One region of the Pantoea eucrina genome, then DNA from elsewhere that is predicted to be linked to it. Evidence: predicted binding sites of a transcription regulator. Region 1 holds the regulator's gene; each other region holds the start of a gene.
What was found. The regulator CRP, encoded in region 1, controls carbon source genes, mostly activating them, when cyclic AMP is high. The targets are predictions, from matches to a motif close to ATGTGANNNNNNTCACAT.
Positions count from the first base shown of each region.

Region 2: the regulator CRP is predicted to act here: its motif matches at 2,768-2,785, upstream of garD (galactarate dehydratase).
Region 3: the regulator CRP is predicted to act here: its motif matches at 1,900-1,917, upstream of LAC65_RS07635 (sugar transporter).
Region 4: the regulator CRP is predicted to act here: its motif matches at 1,763-1,780, upstream of yrbN (protein YrbN).

Region 1 covers NZ_CP083448.1:3,089,487-3,093,476, forward strand. The annotation lists gene LAC65_RS14740 (phosphoribulokinase) at 1-324, shown strand, start outside; gene LAC65_RS14745 (OsmC family protein) at 421-825, opposite strand; gene crp (cAMP-activated global transcriptional regulator CRP) at 1,116-1,748, shown strand; gene LAC65_RS14755 (YccS/YhfK family putative transporter) at 1,809-3,884, shown strand; gene argD (bifunctional acetylornithine/succinyldiaminopimelate transaminase) at 3,885-3,990, opposite strand, start outside.
Region 2 covers NZ_CP083448.1:2,652,660-2,656,649, reverse strand. The annotation lists gene truC (tRNA pseudouridine(65) synthase TruC) at 1-523, shown strand, start outside; gene LAC65_RS12670 (flavodoxin) at 536-982, shown strand; gene garD (galactarate dehydratase) at 1,034-2,593, opposite strand; gene LAC65_RS12660 (MFS transporter) at 3,102-3,990, shown strand, end outside.
Region 3 covers NZ_CP083448.1:1,630,383-1,634,372, forward strand. The annotation lists gene LAC65_RS07625 (MFS transporter) at 121-1,326, shown strand; partial or broken gene LAC65_RS07630 (hypothetical protein) at 1,474-1,724, shown strand; gene LAC65_RS07635 (sugar transporter) at 1,968-3,152, shown strand; gene LAC65_RS07640 (hypothetical protein) at 3,270-3,593, shown strand; gene LAC65_RS07645 (YoaK family small membrane protein) at 3,605-3,703, shown strand; gene LAC65_RS07650 (MFS transporter) at 3,743-3,990, opposite strand, start outside.
Region 4 covers NZ_CP083448.1:390,497-394,486, reverse strand. The annotation lists gene LAC65_RS01790 (DEAD/DEAH family ATP-dependent RNA helicase) at 1-1,683, opposite strand, end outside; gene yrbN (protein YrbN) at 1,700-1,750, opposite strand; gene nlpI (lipoprotein NlpI) at 1,862-2,746, opposite strand; gene pnp (polyribonucleotide nucleotidyltransferase) at 2,932-3,990, opposite strand, start outside.

The DNA of each region.
Region 1 (3,990 bases):
GTGGTACGGTCGATGGAAGATTATATCAACTACATCACGCCGCAGTTTTCGCGCACGCACCTTAACTTTCAGCGGGTACCGACAGTTGATACCTCTAACCCGTTCGCGGCGCGCGAGATCCCCTCACTGGATGAGAGTTTTGTGGTGATCCATTTTCGCGGCCTGGAAGGTATCGCTTTCCCCTATCTGCTGGCGATGATTCAGGGATCGTTTATTTCGCATATGAATACGCTGGTGGTACCGGGCGGCAAAATGGGACTGGCGATGGAGCTGATCATGATGCCACTGGTGCAGCGGCTGATTGAAGGAAAACGGATAGAGTAGAGGCCATGTCTGCCAGACGACGTGGCATCGGTCGCCATAAATGGCGACCCTGCAAAGCCTGTTTCACGGGTAGCGAGGTATGCGCACCGGCAGCTGTTACAGCTCAACTACCTCATGGCTGTGGGTGATCTCCACCCCTTTGCCGAGCATGATCGCCACCGAGCAATATTTTTCTGCCGACAGGTCAACCGCCCGCGCCACCGCTTTCTCGCTCAGCGCTTTGCCGCTGACGATAAAGTGCAGGTTAATCTGTGTAAAAATACGTGGTGCTTCTTCGCGCCGTTCTGAAGTCAGTTTGACCTCGCAGTCAGCCACGTCATTACGCCCTTTTTGCAGAATCGAGACCACATCAATCGCGCTACAGCCGCCGGCGGCCATCAGTACCATCTCCATCGGGCTTGGCGCTTTATCGCCTGAATTCCCGTCCATTAATAACTGATGTCCTGATGAGGATTCTCCGAGAAAGGTCAGCCCTTCCACCCATTTCACACGTGCCTGCATTATTCTTTCTCCTGAAGCGGCGTTTTGCGCCAGAGTACGCGTTCATCCGGCAAACAGCAATCGCCCGCCTGCTGAAGCGAGACAACACAAGACAGCCTGCAAAAGCTGTGCTACAAACAGAGCTGAAAATTTCTTCGTCGTGGCTGATGAGGACGGGCAGAATCAAAAGCAGAGCTTACACATCCGCCCGGATAATTTTTATTAACAGGACGCGCTGGACGATTTCATCGCCTGACAGGGAATGAATGCCCCTGTGTTTTGGGCACGATTACAATAGAGGATAATAGCGAATGGTTCTCGGCAAACCGCAAACAGACCCTACACTCGAATGGTTCCTGTCCCATTGCCATATTCACAAATATCCATCCAAAAGCACGCTGATCCATCAGGGTGAAAAAGCAGAAACGCTCTACTACATCGTTAAAGGTTCCGTTGCGGTACTGATTAAAGATGAAGAAGGCAAAGAGATGATCCTCTCCTATCTGAATCAGGGAGATTTCATCGGCGAACTCGGCCTGTTTGAAGAGGGCCAGGAGCGCAGTGCCTGGGTGCGTGCGAAAACAGCCTGCGAAGTTGCTGAAATTTCCTACAAAAAATTTCGTCAGCTGATTCAGGTTAACCCGGATATTTTGATGCGCCTGTCGGCGCAGATGGCACGTCGCCTGCAGGTGACATCAGAAAAGGTGGGTAACCTGGCTTTCCTGGATGTTACCGGCCGCATTGCGCAGACGCTGCTTAATCTGGCTAAACAGCCGGATGCCATGACCCACCCCGACGGTATGCAGATTAAAATTACCCGTCAGGAGATTGGTCAGATCGTGGGTTGCTCACGGGAAACCGTTGGTCGCATCCTGAAAATGCTGGAAGATCAGAACCTGATCTCCGCACACGGTAAAACCATCGTCGTTTACGGCACCCGCTAAGCTGTTTCACCCCCCACGGCGTGATGACACCATCACGCCGTTTCTGTTTGCGATAAGCTGATGTGGCGCCGAATCATCTATCATCCCGAAGTCAATTACGCTCTGCGTCAGACGCTGGTGCTGTGCCTGCCTGTCGCGCTGGGATGGCTGTGTGGCGATCTGCAAAAAGGCCTGCTGTTCTCGCTGGTACCCGCCTGCTGCAATATTGCCGGCCTTGATACGCCGCATAAACGCTTTTTCAAACGCCTGATCGTGGGCGGTACGCTTTTCGCCACCGGCAGTTTTCTGATCCAGTACCTCACCAACGCCGCGGTTCCGCTGCCGCTTATTATGCTGGTGCTGCCGCTGCTGATTGGCGTGACGGGCGAAATCAGTCCGCTGCACGGGCGTCTGCTGCCCGGCACGCTGATTGCAGCGATCTTTACGCTGAGCCTGGTGGGGCGTATGCCGATCTGGGTGCCGCCGCTGCTCTATATTGGCGGCACGTTCTGGTATGGCCTGTTTAACTGGTTCTGGTACTGGCTGTGGAAAGAGCAGCCGATGCGTGAAACGCTGAGCCTGCTCTATCGTGAGCTGGCTGACTACTGCGATGCCAAATATACCCTGCTGACACAGCTGACCGATCCGGAAAAAGCGCTGCCGCCGCTGCTGGCGCGCCAGCAGAAAGCGGTTGACCTGATCACCACCTGCTATCAGCAGATGCATATGCTTTCTGCCAGCCGCGATAACAGCCATAAGCGGCTGACGCGCGCTTTTCAGGTGGCGCTGGATCTGCAGGAGCATATCGCTGTCAGCCTGCACCAGCCGGAGAAAGTGCAAAAGCTGGTAGAACAGAGTCATGCGGAAGCGGTTATCCGCTGGAATGCAAAAACCATTTCGGCACAGCTCAGGCTGCTGGCCGATGCCATTCTCTATCACCAGCTGCCCGCCCGCTTTCAGATGGAAAAGCCGCTCGGCGCGCTGGAAAAAATTGCGCGGCAGCATCCGGATAATCCGGTTGGCCACTTCTGCCTTTATCATTTCAGCCGCATCGCCCGCGTGCTGCGCACCCAGAAACCGCTCTATACGCGCGATCTGATGGCCGATCGCCAGCGGCGCCTGCCGCTGCTGCCCGCCCTGCGCAGCTATCTATCGTTCAGGTCCGGCGCGCTGCGCAGCGCGGCCCGCTTTGCCGTTATGCTGATGTTTGGCAGCTCTGTTGCGCTGTTTTTTAATATTCCCAAGCCCTACTGGATCCTGATGACCATTATGTTTGTCAGCCAGAATGGCTACAGCGCCACGCGCGTGCGCATTCAGCACCGGGCGCTCGGCACCTTTGCCGGGCTGCTGATTGCCGCCGCATCGCTGCGTTTCGCCGTACCGGAATCGATCGCGCTGCTGTTTATGCTGGCAATCACGCTGGCCAGTTATCTGGTGACGCGCAAATATTATGGCTGGTCGATGATTGGCTTCACCGTGACGGCGGTCTACTCGCTGCAGCTGCTGTCGCTGAATGGTGCTCAGTTCCTGCTGCCGCGGATGATGGATACGCTGATGGGCTGTCTGATCGCCTTCGCCGGTATGATCTGGCTATGGCCGCAGTGGCAGAGTGGTCTGCTGCGCCAGAATGCGCACGATGCGCTGGAAGCGTATCAGGAGGCGCTGCGCATGCTGCTGGGGCCGGATCACGCGCCGGAAAAACTGGCTTACCAGCGGGTAAAGGTTAACCAGGCGCATAACGCGCTGTTTAATGCGCTGAATCAGGCGACCAGCGAGCCTGGTTTTAACGCGCAGTATCTGAAGGATATGCGGCTGTGGGTCACGCACAGTCAGTTTATCGTAGAGCATATTAACGCCATGACTATTCTGGCGCGTGAGCACACCATGCTGACCCCGGCTCTGGCAGAGCGCTATCTGCAGTCGTGCGAAATTGCCCTGCAGCGCTGTCAGCAGCGGCTGACCTACGACGGACCGGGCAGTGAGAGCAACGTTATGGAGGCGCCGGGAAACCTGCATGAGGGGCCGGTGACGATTGTCGAGCAGCATGTTAAACGCATTTTGCAGAATCTCAGCGTCATGCACACCATCTCCTCTCTGGCATGGAGCCAGCGACCGCATCATGGCCGCTGGCTGCGGGCTATTCGTCCGAAAGGATAGTCAGGCGGCAATAACCCTGCGCAGCGCGGCCGCAAAGCGCGTCATTCCGGCGTCGATCTCCTCCGGAGTGATAACCAGCGACGGCACAAAGCGGATCACATCGCTG
Region 2 (3,990 bases), 440 kb from region 1:
TCACGCCGTACTGCGCGGCTGGCTGGATGGCGCGGCTACGCTCGACTATCCGCTGCTGGAAGAGCTGGATAAAATTGCGGATAAATTTTCTGCTGAACCGCGTGCACCGCAGCCTGCGGTCACGGATTATCAGGCGCTGGCGCAGACAGAAATGCCGGTGGCAATCGGTAAATACAGCAGCGCCCGCTACACCCTGGTGGAGATGTCGCCGCGCACCGGGCGTAAGCATCAGCTGCGCCGCCATATGGCGCACCTGCGCCACCCGATTATTGGCGACAGCGCCCACGGCGATCTGCGCCAGAATCGTGGCGCAGCGGCGCATTTCGGGCTCGATCGTTTAATGCTGCACGCCAGCGCACTCTCGCTGACGCATCCCTTTACCGGAGAGCCGCTGGTGATCCGCGCCGGACTGGATCCGATATGGCAGCAGATGCTGCAGCAGTTCGGCTGGCAGGATCGGTTACCGGACGTTCCCAGGGTTGAGTTTGACGCTGAGGCAGTTCAGGATAAGCCAACAGCGTAAAGGAGCAGCAAGATGGCAAAAATTGGCATTTTTACAGGCACGGTTTACGGCAATGCACTGCTGGTGGCCGAAGAGGTGCAGCCGGTGCTGCAGGCGCAGGGACATGAAGTAGAGGTCTTTGAGGATCCGACGCTGGCGGAGTGGCAGGCGTACAGCAGCGACGTCGTGCTGATTGTAACCTCAACCACCGGGCAGGGCGATCTGCCGGATAATATTGCCCGTCTCCATGCGCAAATCCATGATGAGCTCGGCTATCAGCCAGCGCTGCGCTATGGTGTGATTGCGCTGGGTGACAGCAGCTATCAGCACTTCTGCGGCGCAGGAAAAACTTTTGATGCCACGCTCCAGGCGCAGCAGGCGCAGCGTATTGGTGATGTGCTGATGGTGGATGCCGTTGAGCATCCGGAGCCTGAAAGCGTGACGACGCCGTGGGTGGAGAGCTGGGGTAAGCAGCTGTAGTGACCCGGGCCGCCCTGTATGGCGGCCCGGTATTAACGGTGCAGCCCGGTATCAGGTTACCGGTGCCGGATTAAATACCGCCAGCTGGTTGCGGATCCCCCAGCGATCGGACCAGGTCTGCTGACGACCGCTGGCGATCTCCAGAATCAGCTCAAACAGACGCCAGCCTACCTGCTCAATACTCTCTTCACCGGTGGCGATAGTGCCGGCGTTGATATCCATCAGATCATGCCAGCGCCGGGCCAGCGCGCTGCGCGTCGCCATCTTAATCACCGGAATAGCCGCGAGGCCATAGGGCGTGCCGCGCCCGGTGGTAAACACCTGCAGCGTAATGCCGGAAGCCATCTGCTGCGTACCGCAGACAAAGTCACTGGCAGGGGTAGCGGCGTAAATCAGTCCGCGCTGCGTAGGGCGCTGTCCCGGCGACAGCACTTCAGCAATCGGGCTGCGCCCCGATTTTGCAATCGATCCCAGCGCTTTCTCCACCACGTTTGCCAGTCCGCCTTTTTTATTGCCGGGTGAGGGGTTAGCGCTGCGATCGGTCTGTCCCTGATGCAGATAGTCGTCATACCACGCCATCTCTTCCAGCAGCCGTTTACCCACCGCTTCATTAACCACGCGCGGCGTCAGCAGATGAATAGCGTCGCGCACCTCCGTCACTTCAGAAAACATGACTGTGGCGCCGCAGCGCACCAGCAGATCGGAGGCGAAGCCCACCGCCGGGTTAGCCGTTACGCCGGAAAAGGCGTCACTGCCGCCGCACTGGGTGCCTACTACCAGTTCAGACGCCGGGCAGGGTTCCCGGCGGCGCAGATTAAGCTTTTTCAGATGACGTTCAGCGACCTGCAGGATCTCATCCACCATGGCGCCAAAGCCGACGTGACGCTCATCCTGCAGACGCACAATATCGTTATCATCCAGCGAGATCGCCTGTACATCAGGCGTACCGGTCAGCAGCCGCTCCGGCTGGAGCTTTTCACAGCCGAGGCTGACAATCATTACCTCGCCACCAAAATTGGGATTCAGCGCAAGATTATGAATGGTGCGGATCGGCACGACGGCAGCCGGGGCGTTGATCGCCACGCCGCAGCCATACAGATGATTCAGCGCGACCACGCCATCCACGTTGGGATAGCGCGGCAGCAGATCGCGTTCAATAAGCTGCACAACATAGTCCACGACGCCCGCCACACAGTGGACGCTGGTGGTAATGCCAAGCAGGTTGCGGGTTCCCACGCTGCCGTCTGCATTGCGATAACCATCAAAGGTATAGCCTTCCAGCGGCGGCAGTTCAGGCGGTACGTTGGTTGCCAGCGGCAGGCTGCTGAGCGGCGGCGCCTCGGGCAGGGCTACCAGCGACTCATCTATCCAGCTGCCGCGCGCAATAGAGCGCAGCGCCGTGCCGATCACTTCGCCATAGCGCAGAATCGGTGCATCCTGAGCGATATCCTCCAGCGCAACTTTGTGCCCCTGGGGCACATGCTCCGTCAGCTGCAGCCCGTCGGCAAAGCGTGTACCCGCGGGCAGGCCCTGGTCGTTGACGACAATCGCAACGTTATCCGCTTCATGAACTTTTATATAGAGTGGTTTTTCTGTAACGGGTCGGTTCATTGCTCACCTTCCGGGTAGCCGCACTGTGCATAGCAGTGCGATAAATAGTGGTTCTGGTCACGTCATCAAAGTCAGCCAGCTCCAGTATAAGCAGCACGCGCCCGCCAGCGCATTGTGCAACTGTCCGGCTTTTAGCCCCTTTCTCTCCGCACTTTGGTGGTTTTAACCAAAAGCAAGTGAAGGTGCTCACAAAGCGCTCTTTGGCTGTCTGTTTTTTGTACAATTATGGCGCTGCGATCGGCGTTTCGTGAGCCATCACGCAGCAGGATGTGCATATGCCACAAATTCTTTTTTGTTTTGACTGAATTGTCGGGCTTTCTTCCAGTGTTTCAGCCGCGGGCTGTTTTTATACTGATTTCCGTTCTTAGAGGTTTGGTTACCTGTCACGACGCATCAACGTTCGCCATAACAACAATCGCCGTGTTTAACCCGACATCATTCTGATACCCAACGCGATGTGTATGCAGTCAGAGTGAATGTAGCGTTCGCTATATTTCAGGAGTGCATCATGAATAGTTACAGCCAGACGGCAGAGGCGGTGCAGAAACGTACCAATGCCCGCTACTGGATCGTGGTGATGTTATTTATCGTCACCTCATTCAACTACGGCGACCGCGCCACCATTTCCATTGCCGGATCGGCGATGTCCAAAGATATCGGTCTCGATTCTGTCGGGCTGGGCTATATCTTTTCCGCCTTCTCATGGGCCTATGTGATCGGACAGATCCCGGGTGGATGGCTGCTGGATCGCTTTGGATCCAAGCGTGTCTACTTCTGGAGTATTTTCCTCTGGTCGCTGTTTACTCTGCTGCAGGGCTTTGTTGATCTCTTCAGCGGCTTTGGCATTGTGATTTCACTGTTCCTGCTGCGCTTTTTGGTCGGTCTGGCTGAAGCGCCTTCCTTCCCTGGTAACAGCCGTATTGTCGCGGCCTGGTTCCCGGCACAGGAGCGCGGAACGGCGGTCGCCATCTTTAACTCTGCACAATACTTCGCCACGGTGATCTTCGCGCCCATCATGGGCTGGCTGGTCTCTGAAGTTGGCTGGGCGCACGTGTTCTGGTTTATGGGCGGGCTGGGCATCATCCTGAGCTTTATCTGGCTCAAAGTGATGCACGATCCCAACAACCACCCCGGCGTGAATAAGGCGGAGCTGGAGTACATGGAGCAGGGCGGCGCGCTGATCAATATGGATGCGAAAAAAGCCGATCGCAAAGTCAGCCGCGGTGAAAAGTGGGATCAGATCAAACAGCTGCTCTCTACCCGCATGATGTGGGGCATCTATCTTGGCCAGTATTGCGTCAACGCGCTGACCTACTTCTTTATTACCTGGTTTCCGGTCTATCTGGTACAGGCACGCGGCATGTCGATTCTGAAAGCGGGCTTTATCGCCTCCGTTC
Region 3 (3,990 bases), 1.5 Mb from region 1:
CATATCAGTTGAGATGATTAATATATTGTACATCTCATTAACGCCTTTCTACAGTAAATCACTCTCTCTCAATAAGGATATCCTGTGAGCCGCCTTACCTCGCTGATATGGCGTAACCCTATCGACGTCACTGCTGACGCCACCCCGTCCCGCATCGGGCGCGACTCACCGCAGTTCCTGCCGGTGACGCTGGCGCTGTTTTCTGCCGGCCTTGCCACTTTTGCTCTGCTCTACTGCGTCCAGCCTATTCTGCCGGTGCTGTCGCAGCAGTTTGGCATTACGCCGGCGCAAAGCAGCATCTCGCTCTCGCTCTCTACCGGATTGATGGCGCTGGGGCTGCTGTTTACCGGTCCGCTTTCAGACGCTATTGGCCGTAAGCCGGTGATGGTAACGGCGCTGATGCTGGGGGCGCTGTGTACGCTGCTGTCGGCGATGATGCAGAGCTGGCACGCCATTCTGCTGATGCGTGCGCTGATCGGCCTGTCGCTCAGCGGCGTGGCCGCCGTTGGCATGACCTATCTGAGCGAAGAGATGCATCCCCGGGTGGTGGCTTTTTCGATGGGACTCTATATCAGCGGTAACTCCATTGGCGGCATGAGCGGCCGTCTGCTCACCGGGGTGATCACCGATCTCTTTTCCTGGCGAATCGCCATTGGCGTCACCGGCTGCTGCTCGCTGGCGGCGGCGCTGATGTTCTGGAAAATCCTGCCCGCATCGCGTCACTTCCGCCCCGCCTCGATCCGCCCGCGCCATCTGCTGATCAACTTCCGCCTGCACTGGCGCGACGGCGGGCTGCCGCTGCTGTTTGCCGAAGCCTTTCTGCTGATGGGCGCGTTTGTCACCCTGTTTAACTATATTGGTTACCGGCTGATGAGTGCGCCGTGGACTCTCAGCCAGGCGGTAGTAGGATTACTGTCGCTGGTCTATCTCACCGGCTCATGGAGTTCGCCAAAAGCAGGAGCCCTGACCGGCCGCTTTGGGCGCGCGCCGGTGATGCTGAGCGCTATCGCTATTATGCTGGCCGGACTGCTGCTGACGCTGGCGCCCACCCTGTGGCTGATCGTTCCCGGCATGCTGCTCTTTACCGCCGGTTTTTTTGCCGCTCACGCCGTTGCCAGCGGTTGGGTGGGAACCCGCGCCCGGCGCGCCCGAGGCCAGGCCTCTTCACTCTATCTGTTCAGCTACTATGCCGGATCCAGCCTGGCTGGTACGGCGGGCGGCCTGTTCTGGCATAGTTACGGCTGGCCGGGCGTCACGTTATTTATTACGCTGCTGCTGCTGCTGGCACTGCTCACCGGTTTTCTGCTGCTGCGCCGCCGCCTCTGACCCGCGCTTATGGCCAGGCGGAGCGCCCCGGCTCCGCTTCTGCCACCTTTCTCCAGGTCCACCTGAAACAAAACTGCAATTCATCGTTATAATCTTTTCTATTCCAATAATAGTCAGACGTTTTTTTTTACAGCAATGAGGTGGTTAATGGCGCTTTTTTACTATGTTGATAAACATGCCGGGTATAACAATAATCATGTGGTGCACGCAAAAGGCTGCCCGTTCCTCCCTGCCGACCCTGCGCGGCGCTTTCTTGGCACTTTTTATGCGCCGAACGCGGCGATCCAGCAGGCGCGTAAATTCTATCCGGGCGCCATGGGCTGTGAGCACTGCTGCCCGGTGGGTGTAAAAAAAACCTGACCCCCTGCAATAGCGTGGCCCTGAAACATATGGTGTGACTCTGATAATTCTGGTCTGAAGTCACACTGTTATAAATAAGGGTTACGTCGCCACTCTGTCAGCCCTGAATTCCGCGCTTTTCCCCGTCAGCGGCTGATGCCGGTAATAAACAGAGGAATAAAAAAGCCTTAGCAGGTTTCCATCTGCCGGTTCATCAGCCACAATAGGGATAATTTGTGACGCAGATCACCTTTGAGGCGTCTCTGCTCCCGTTAACCTGCTGTCTGACTAATTTGAACTTCATGCAAACATCTACCGTTTCCCGTAAAACAGCCTGGCTACGCGTTGTCCTGCTGGCCATTGCGGCGTTTGTCTTTAATACCACTGAATTTGTCCCGGTCGGCCTGCTTTCTGATATTGCAGCAAGCTTTACGATGAAAACGGCAGATGTGGGGATCATGCTCACCATTTATGCCTGGGTGGTGGCGCTGCTGTCGCTGCCGCTGATGCTGCTGACGCGCAACGTTGAGCGGCGTCTGCTGCTGGCGGTGCTGTTTATTCTCTTTACCGGCAGCCACGTGCTCTCAGCGTTTGCCTGGGATTTCCGCTCTCTGGTGGTGTCCCGTATCGGGATTGCACTCTCACACGCCGTGTTCTGGTCGATTACTGCCTCGCTGGCTATTCGCGTGGCACCGGCAGGTAAAAAAACGCAGGCGCTGAGTATGCTTGCCACCGGAACCGCACTGGCAATGGTTCTGGGGGTGCCTATCGGGCGCGTAATCGGGCAGTATCTCGGCTGGCGCACCACGTTTGGCATGATTGGCCTCTCGGCGCTGGTGCTGATGATCCTGCTGGTGCGTGTGTTACCGCGTCTGCCCAGCGAGCATACCGGCTCACTCAGCAGCGTGCCGATGCTGTTCCGCCGTCCGGCGCTGGTGACGATGTATCTGCTGGTGACGCTGGTGGTCACGGCGCACTACACCGCTTATAGCTATATTGAGCCCTTTATGCAGGTGGTAGCGAACGCGGATGCCAATTTTACCACCCTGCTGCTGCTGCTGTTCGGCTCTGCGGGCATTCTCGGCAGTATTCTGTTCAGTACGCTGGGTAACCGCTTCCCGTCTGCGATGTTAATCGCTGCTATTGCGCTGATCACGCTCTGTATGGGACTGCTGATTTTTGCAGCGGTGCGCCCGACCGCCATTATTACCCTCTGTATTATCTGGGGCATGGCGATGATGATGATCGGACTGGCGATGCAGGTTCGCGTGCTGTCACTGGCCCCGGATGCCACCGATGTGGCGATGTCGCTCTTCTCCGGTATTTATAATATCGGTATCGGAGCCGGCGCACTGCTCGGCAGCCAGGTCAGCCAGCATCTGCAGCTCTCAGACGTGGGTAACGTCGGGGCGCTGATAGGGCTTTTCTCGCTGTTCTGGTGCGTGGCGATTTTCCGCCGCTATCCGCAGTTACGCTCTAATGGCTGACTGACTGACCGGCAGCTGCAGGGATGCACGCTGCCGGATCCCGCTTTTTGTATTACGCCTCGCATCCTGTCCGTTTTGCCCTTTATAATCCCACTGACTCTCTCCGCAGGGACCGTTATGAACAGTAAACGAGTAACGCTGATTCTGTCGCGCGCCGTCAGCCACGTCATGCTTGAGGATATCCGGGCGATTGTGCCAGCCGCTGCGCTGAGCGTTTTTATCAATACCCTGGATGAAACCCGCTACGCCACGGTTGAGTGCCTGCAGAGCGAAGAGAACTGTGCGCTGCTCGCCTCCGCTATTGTGGTCTGGCGTCAGCTCGGGCAGATTCAGCACATTGACTACCATAAAGGCGATCGCCTGCGGCAGATCGCGGATGCCACGCAGTTTGAACTGTTCAGCATGATGAAAACGCATCGCGCGCTGCTCCGGCTCGCTTAATAAGGATTGCTATGAAGATTGGTTTGCTGTTTCCCATTGCCATTATTGTTGCCGGCGTAACGTTTCTGGCCTGGTTTATCGCCAGCGGTGCAGCGGTGCCGGGGTCGTAAAGCGGCACCGCTGCGGCGGCAGCAGCCGACGTCTGCGCCTTAACGGATATGCTTCTGGCTAAAGAGCAACGCCGCGCCGCTCAGCAGCGACATCGCCATCAGATAATAGCCCGGTGCCAGGCTACTTCCCGTCCAGCTAATCAGCAGCGTGCAAATCAGGGGCGCAAAGCCGCCAAAGAGGGTAACGGCGACGTTATAGCTGATCGCCATGCCGCTGGCGCGCGTGCCCATCGGAAAGAGATCGGCCATCACTGAAGGCACCACGGAGAAGTAGACCGACTTCAGCA
Region 4 (3,990 bases), 690 kb from region 1:
TGCATCACCCAGCAGCTGCATATTCATCGGCTTGTTCAGAATACGCGTGCGCGTGAAGTGCTGCAGAACTTCACCCGGCATGCCTTTTGGCAGTTCGATGGTGGAGTGCGTGCCAAACAGCTTGATGTTACCAATGTAGCGGCTGCTGATATCGCCTTCGTTAGCGATAGCACCCACAATGTGGCGAACTTCAACGCCGTCATCGCGACCCACTTCAATGCGGTAAAGCTGCATGTCGCCAACGTCACGACGCTCACGACGTGGACGATCGCCATCACGGCTCTCACCACGGCTGTCGCGGTCACGACGCGGACGGTCAGCGCGGTCATCACGATCGCGGAACTCACGACGCTGCGGACGCGGCGCGTCAGCCGGTACGATCAGTGGACGTTCACCCTGAGCCATTTTCAGCAGGGCAGCCGCCAGCGTTTCGATATCTAGCTCTTCTTCCGGCTGCATTTTGCTCAGCAGCGCGCGATACTGATCCAGATCGCTGCTTTCCAGCTGCTGCTGTACTTTTGCTGCAAATTTGGCCAGACGACGCTCACCCAGCAGCTCTGCGTTTGGCAGTTCTACTTCCGGAATAGTCAGCTTCATGGTGCGTTCAATGTTACGCAGCAGACGACGCTCGCGGTTCTCAACGAACAGCAGCGCACGGCCAGCGCGGCCCGCACGACCGGTACGGCCGATACGGTGAACATAAGACTCCGCATCCATCGGGATATCGTAGTTAACAACCAGGCTGATACGCTCAACGTCCAGACCGCGCGCCGCAACGTCGGTTGCAATCAGGATATCAAGACGGCCATCTTTCAGGCGCTCCAGCGTCTGCTCACGCAGTGCCTGGTTCATGTCGCCGTTCAGCGCGGCACTGTTGTAGCCGCTGCGCTCTAAGGCTTCAGCCACTTCCAGCGTTGCGTTTTTGGTACGCACGAAAATGATGGCTGCATCAAAGTCTTCTGCTTCCAGGAAACGCACCAGCGCTTCAGTTTTACGGCCGTAAGCGGTCCAGTAAGACTGTGAAATATCCGGACGCGTGGTCACGCTTGACTGGATACGCACTTCCTGTGGATCTTTCATGAAGCGTTTGGTAATACGACGAATCGCTTCTGGCATAGTTGCAGAGAACAGTGCGGTCTGATGACCTTCCGGGATCTGCGCCATGATGGTTTCAACGTCTTCGATGAAGCCCATACGCAGCATTTCATCAGCTTCGTCCAGAACCAGACCACGCAGGTTAGAGAGGTCCAGAGTACCACGCTTCAGGTGGTCCAGCAGGCGGCCCGGGGTACCCACAACGATCTGTGGTCCCTGACGCAGGGCGCGCAGCTGTACGTCATAACGCTGGCCGCCATACAGGGCCACGACGTTGACGTTACGCATATGTTTAGAGAATTCTGTCATCGCTTCAGCCACCTGCACCGCCAGTTCGCGGGTCGGTGCCAGCACCAGAATCTGTGGTGCGCGGACAGAAGGATCAACGTTGTTTAACAGCGGCAGTGAGAACGCCGCGGTTTTACCACTACCGGTCTGCGCCATACCCAGAACATCGCGGCCCGCCAGCAGGTGAGGAATACACTCAGCCTGGATTGGGGAAGGCTTAACGTAGCCCATACCGTTCAGAGATTCGAGGATGTCGGCGTTCAGGCCCAGATCAGCAAAAGTGGTTTGAATATCAGTCATGTAGTACACGTGCCTCTTAGATTGCGGCGGCCAGTCTACATAACTCGTCGTGAAAATTTTCAGTCATTTTCATCAAAAAGTGTGAACCGGCTCAAATTAGAAGTTTTGACGAACAGAAAAGCCCTCACCTCTGGAGATGATGACTTTACAGGTACAACAGGCAATAAAAGTTCGTCAGCTATTGCTGGTCAGATTCTGATAAATCGTCTTGTGTCTGGCCGAGTTGCGCCAGTTCCAACAATGCGTATCGGTGTTCAACAAAGTTGTTAACGTTGTTAGACACCGCCAGTTTGAACAACGCTTTCGCGTCGTCCTTCTCCCCCAGACTTAGGTAGTACTTACCTAAATAGAAGTTGGTTTCACTGAGATGTTCAGCGAGCGAGGTGTTATCCGTTGCGTCCGCCTTGAGACGTTCCATCAATGTTTTTTCACTGATGTCGCCCAGGTAGAACTCGACAATATTCCATCTCCATTGGTCCTTAGCCGCTTTGTCATAACGCTGTTTCAGCGCTACTTTAGCCTGGTCTTTGTCTATCTCGCTTTCAGTGAGATAGAGCCAGAGGCTGCGGAACGGATCGTTAGGATCGTCTTGATAAAACGCCAGCAGATCATCTTGCGCTAACCTGTATCGACCACCGTAGTAGAGAGCGATACCGCGGTTTAAATGCGCATAATTGTAAGTTGGATCAAGCTCAAGTACAGAATCAAACGCTTCGTAGGCGGCATCAAAGTTGCCAGCCTGCGTTAAGTATATACCAAGATAGTTAAACACTTCTGGCATATCTGGTCTTATAGACAGCGCTTGCGAGAAATCGTTCCGCGCCAGTGCCCTCAGACCCAAACTATCATACAACACTCCGCGCTCATATAACAGCTGTGCGCGTTCATCGTCGGTCAGGGCCCGACTGGCAAGAATTTGTTCCATTCGCGCCAGAATGACCTCTTGCTGCAGTGTGGGCTGCAAAGGTACTGCCAGAACTTCGTTCTTACGCCAATTGGAGTTGCTGCATCCTGCCAGCGAAATAGCTGTCGCAACAATACACCAGCGCAAAAAAGGCTTCATTTCCCACTCCCGATACAAACATTGGGATAACCATCCTGTCATCCGCCTGCTATGCACAAGGGTTCCCGCCCTCGCGATGATACCCTGGCGGTGTCAACTTATCGGCACAGCGACCGTGAATTGACGATACCAGAGTATACAAACACCCCTTTCTGCCGGGCAGAAAGGGGCTAATCAGGACACGCTTATTCAGCGTCAGAAGCGTCCACAGCAGCAGCGGCTTCTGCCGGCTTCTGCTCAGTTGCCTCTTTGATGCTCAGACGTACGCGGCCCTGACGGTCAACTTCCATCACCTTAACCGGTACTTCCTGACCCATCTGCAGGTAGTCGGTCACTTTCTCTACGCGCTTGTCGGCAATCTGAGAAATATGAACCAGACCTTCTTTACCGCCACCGATAGCCACGAACGCACCGAAATCAACGATACGGGTAACTTTACCGGAGTAGATGCGGCCCACTTCAATCTCAGCGGTGATCTCTTCGATACGACGAATCGCTTCTTTCGCTTTCTGACCGTCGGTCGCAGCGATTTTTACGGTGCCGTCATCTTCGATTTCAATGGTAGTACCGGTCTCTTCGGTCAGCGCACGGATTACCGAGCCGCCTTTACCAATCACATCTTTGATCTTGTCAGAGCTGATCTTAATGGTGTAAATACGCGGTGCGAATTCAGAGATCTCCTGACGCGGCGTGCTGATAGCCTGCTCCATGACGCTCAGGATATGCAGACGCGCACCCTTAGCCTGGTTCAGCGCAACCTGCATGATTTCGCGGGTGATGCCTTCGATTTTGATGTCCATCTGCAGCGCGGTAATACCTTCACGGCTACCCGCTACTTTGAAGTCCATATCGCCAAGGTGATCTTCATCGCCCAGGATGTCAGACAGCACGACAAACTTCTCATCTTCCTTCACCAGACCCATAGCAATACCGGCAACGGCTGCTTTGATCGGTACGCCTGCGTCCATCAGTGCCAGTGAAGCACCGCAAACGGAAGCCATAGAAGAAGAACCGTTTGATTCAGTGATTTCTGATACAACGCGTACGGTGTACGGGAACTCTTCCTGCTTAGGCATAACTGCCAGTACGCCACGCTTCGCCAGACGACCGTGACCAATTTCACGACGCTTTGGTGAGCCAACCATGCCGGTTTCGCCCACTGAGTATGGAGGGAAGTTGTAGTGGAACAGGAAGCTGTCGGTACGCTCGCCCATCAGCTCATCCAGGTTCTGCGCATCGCGTGC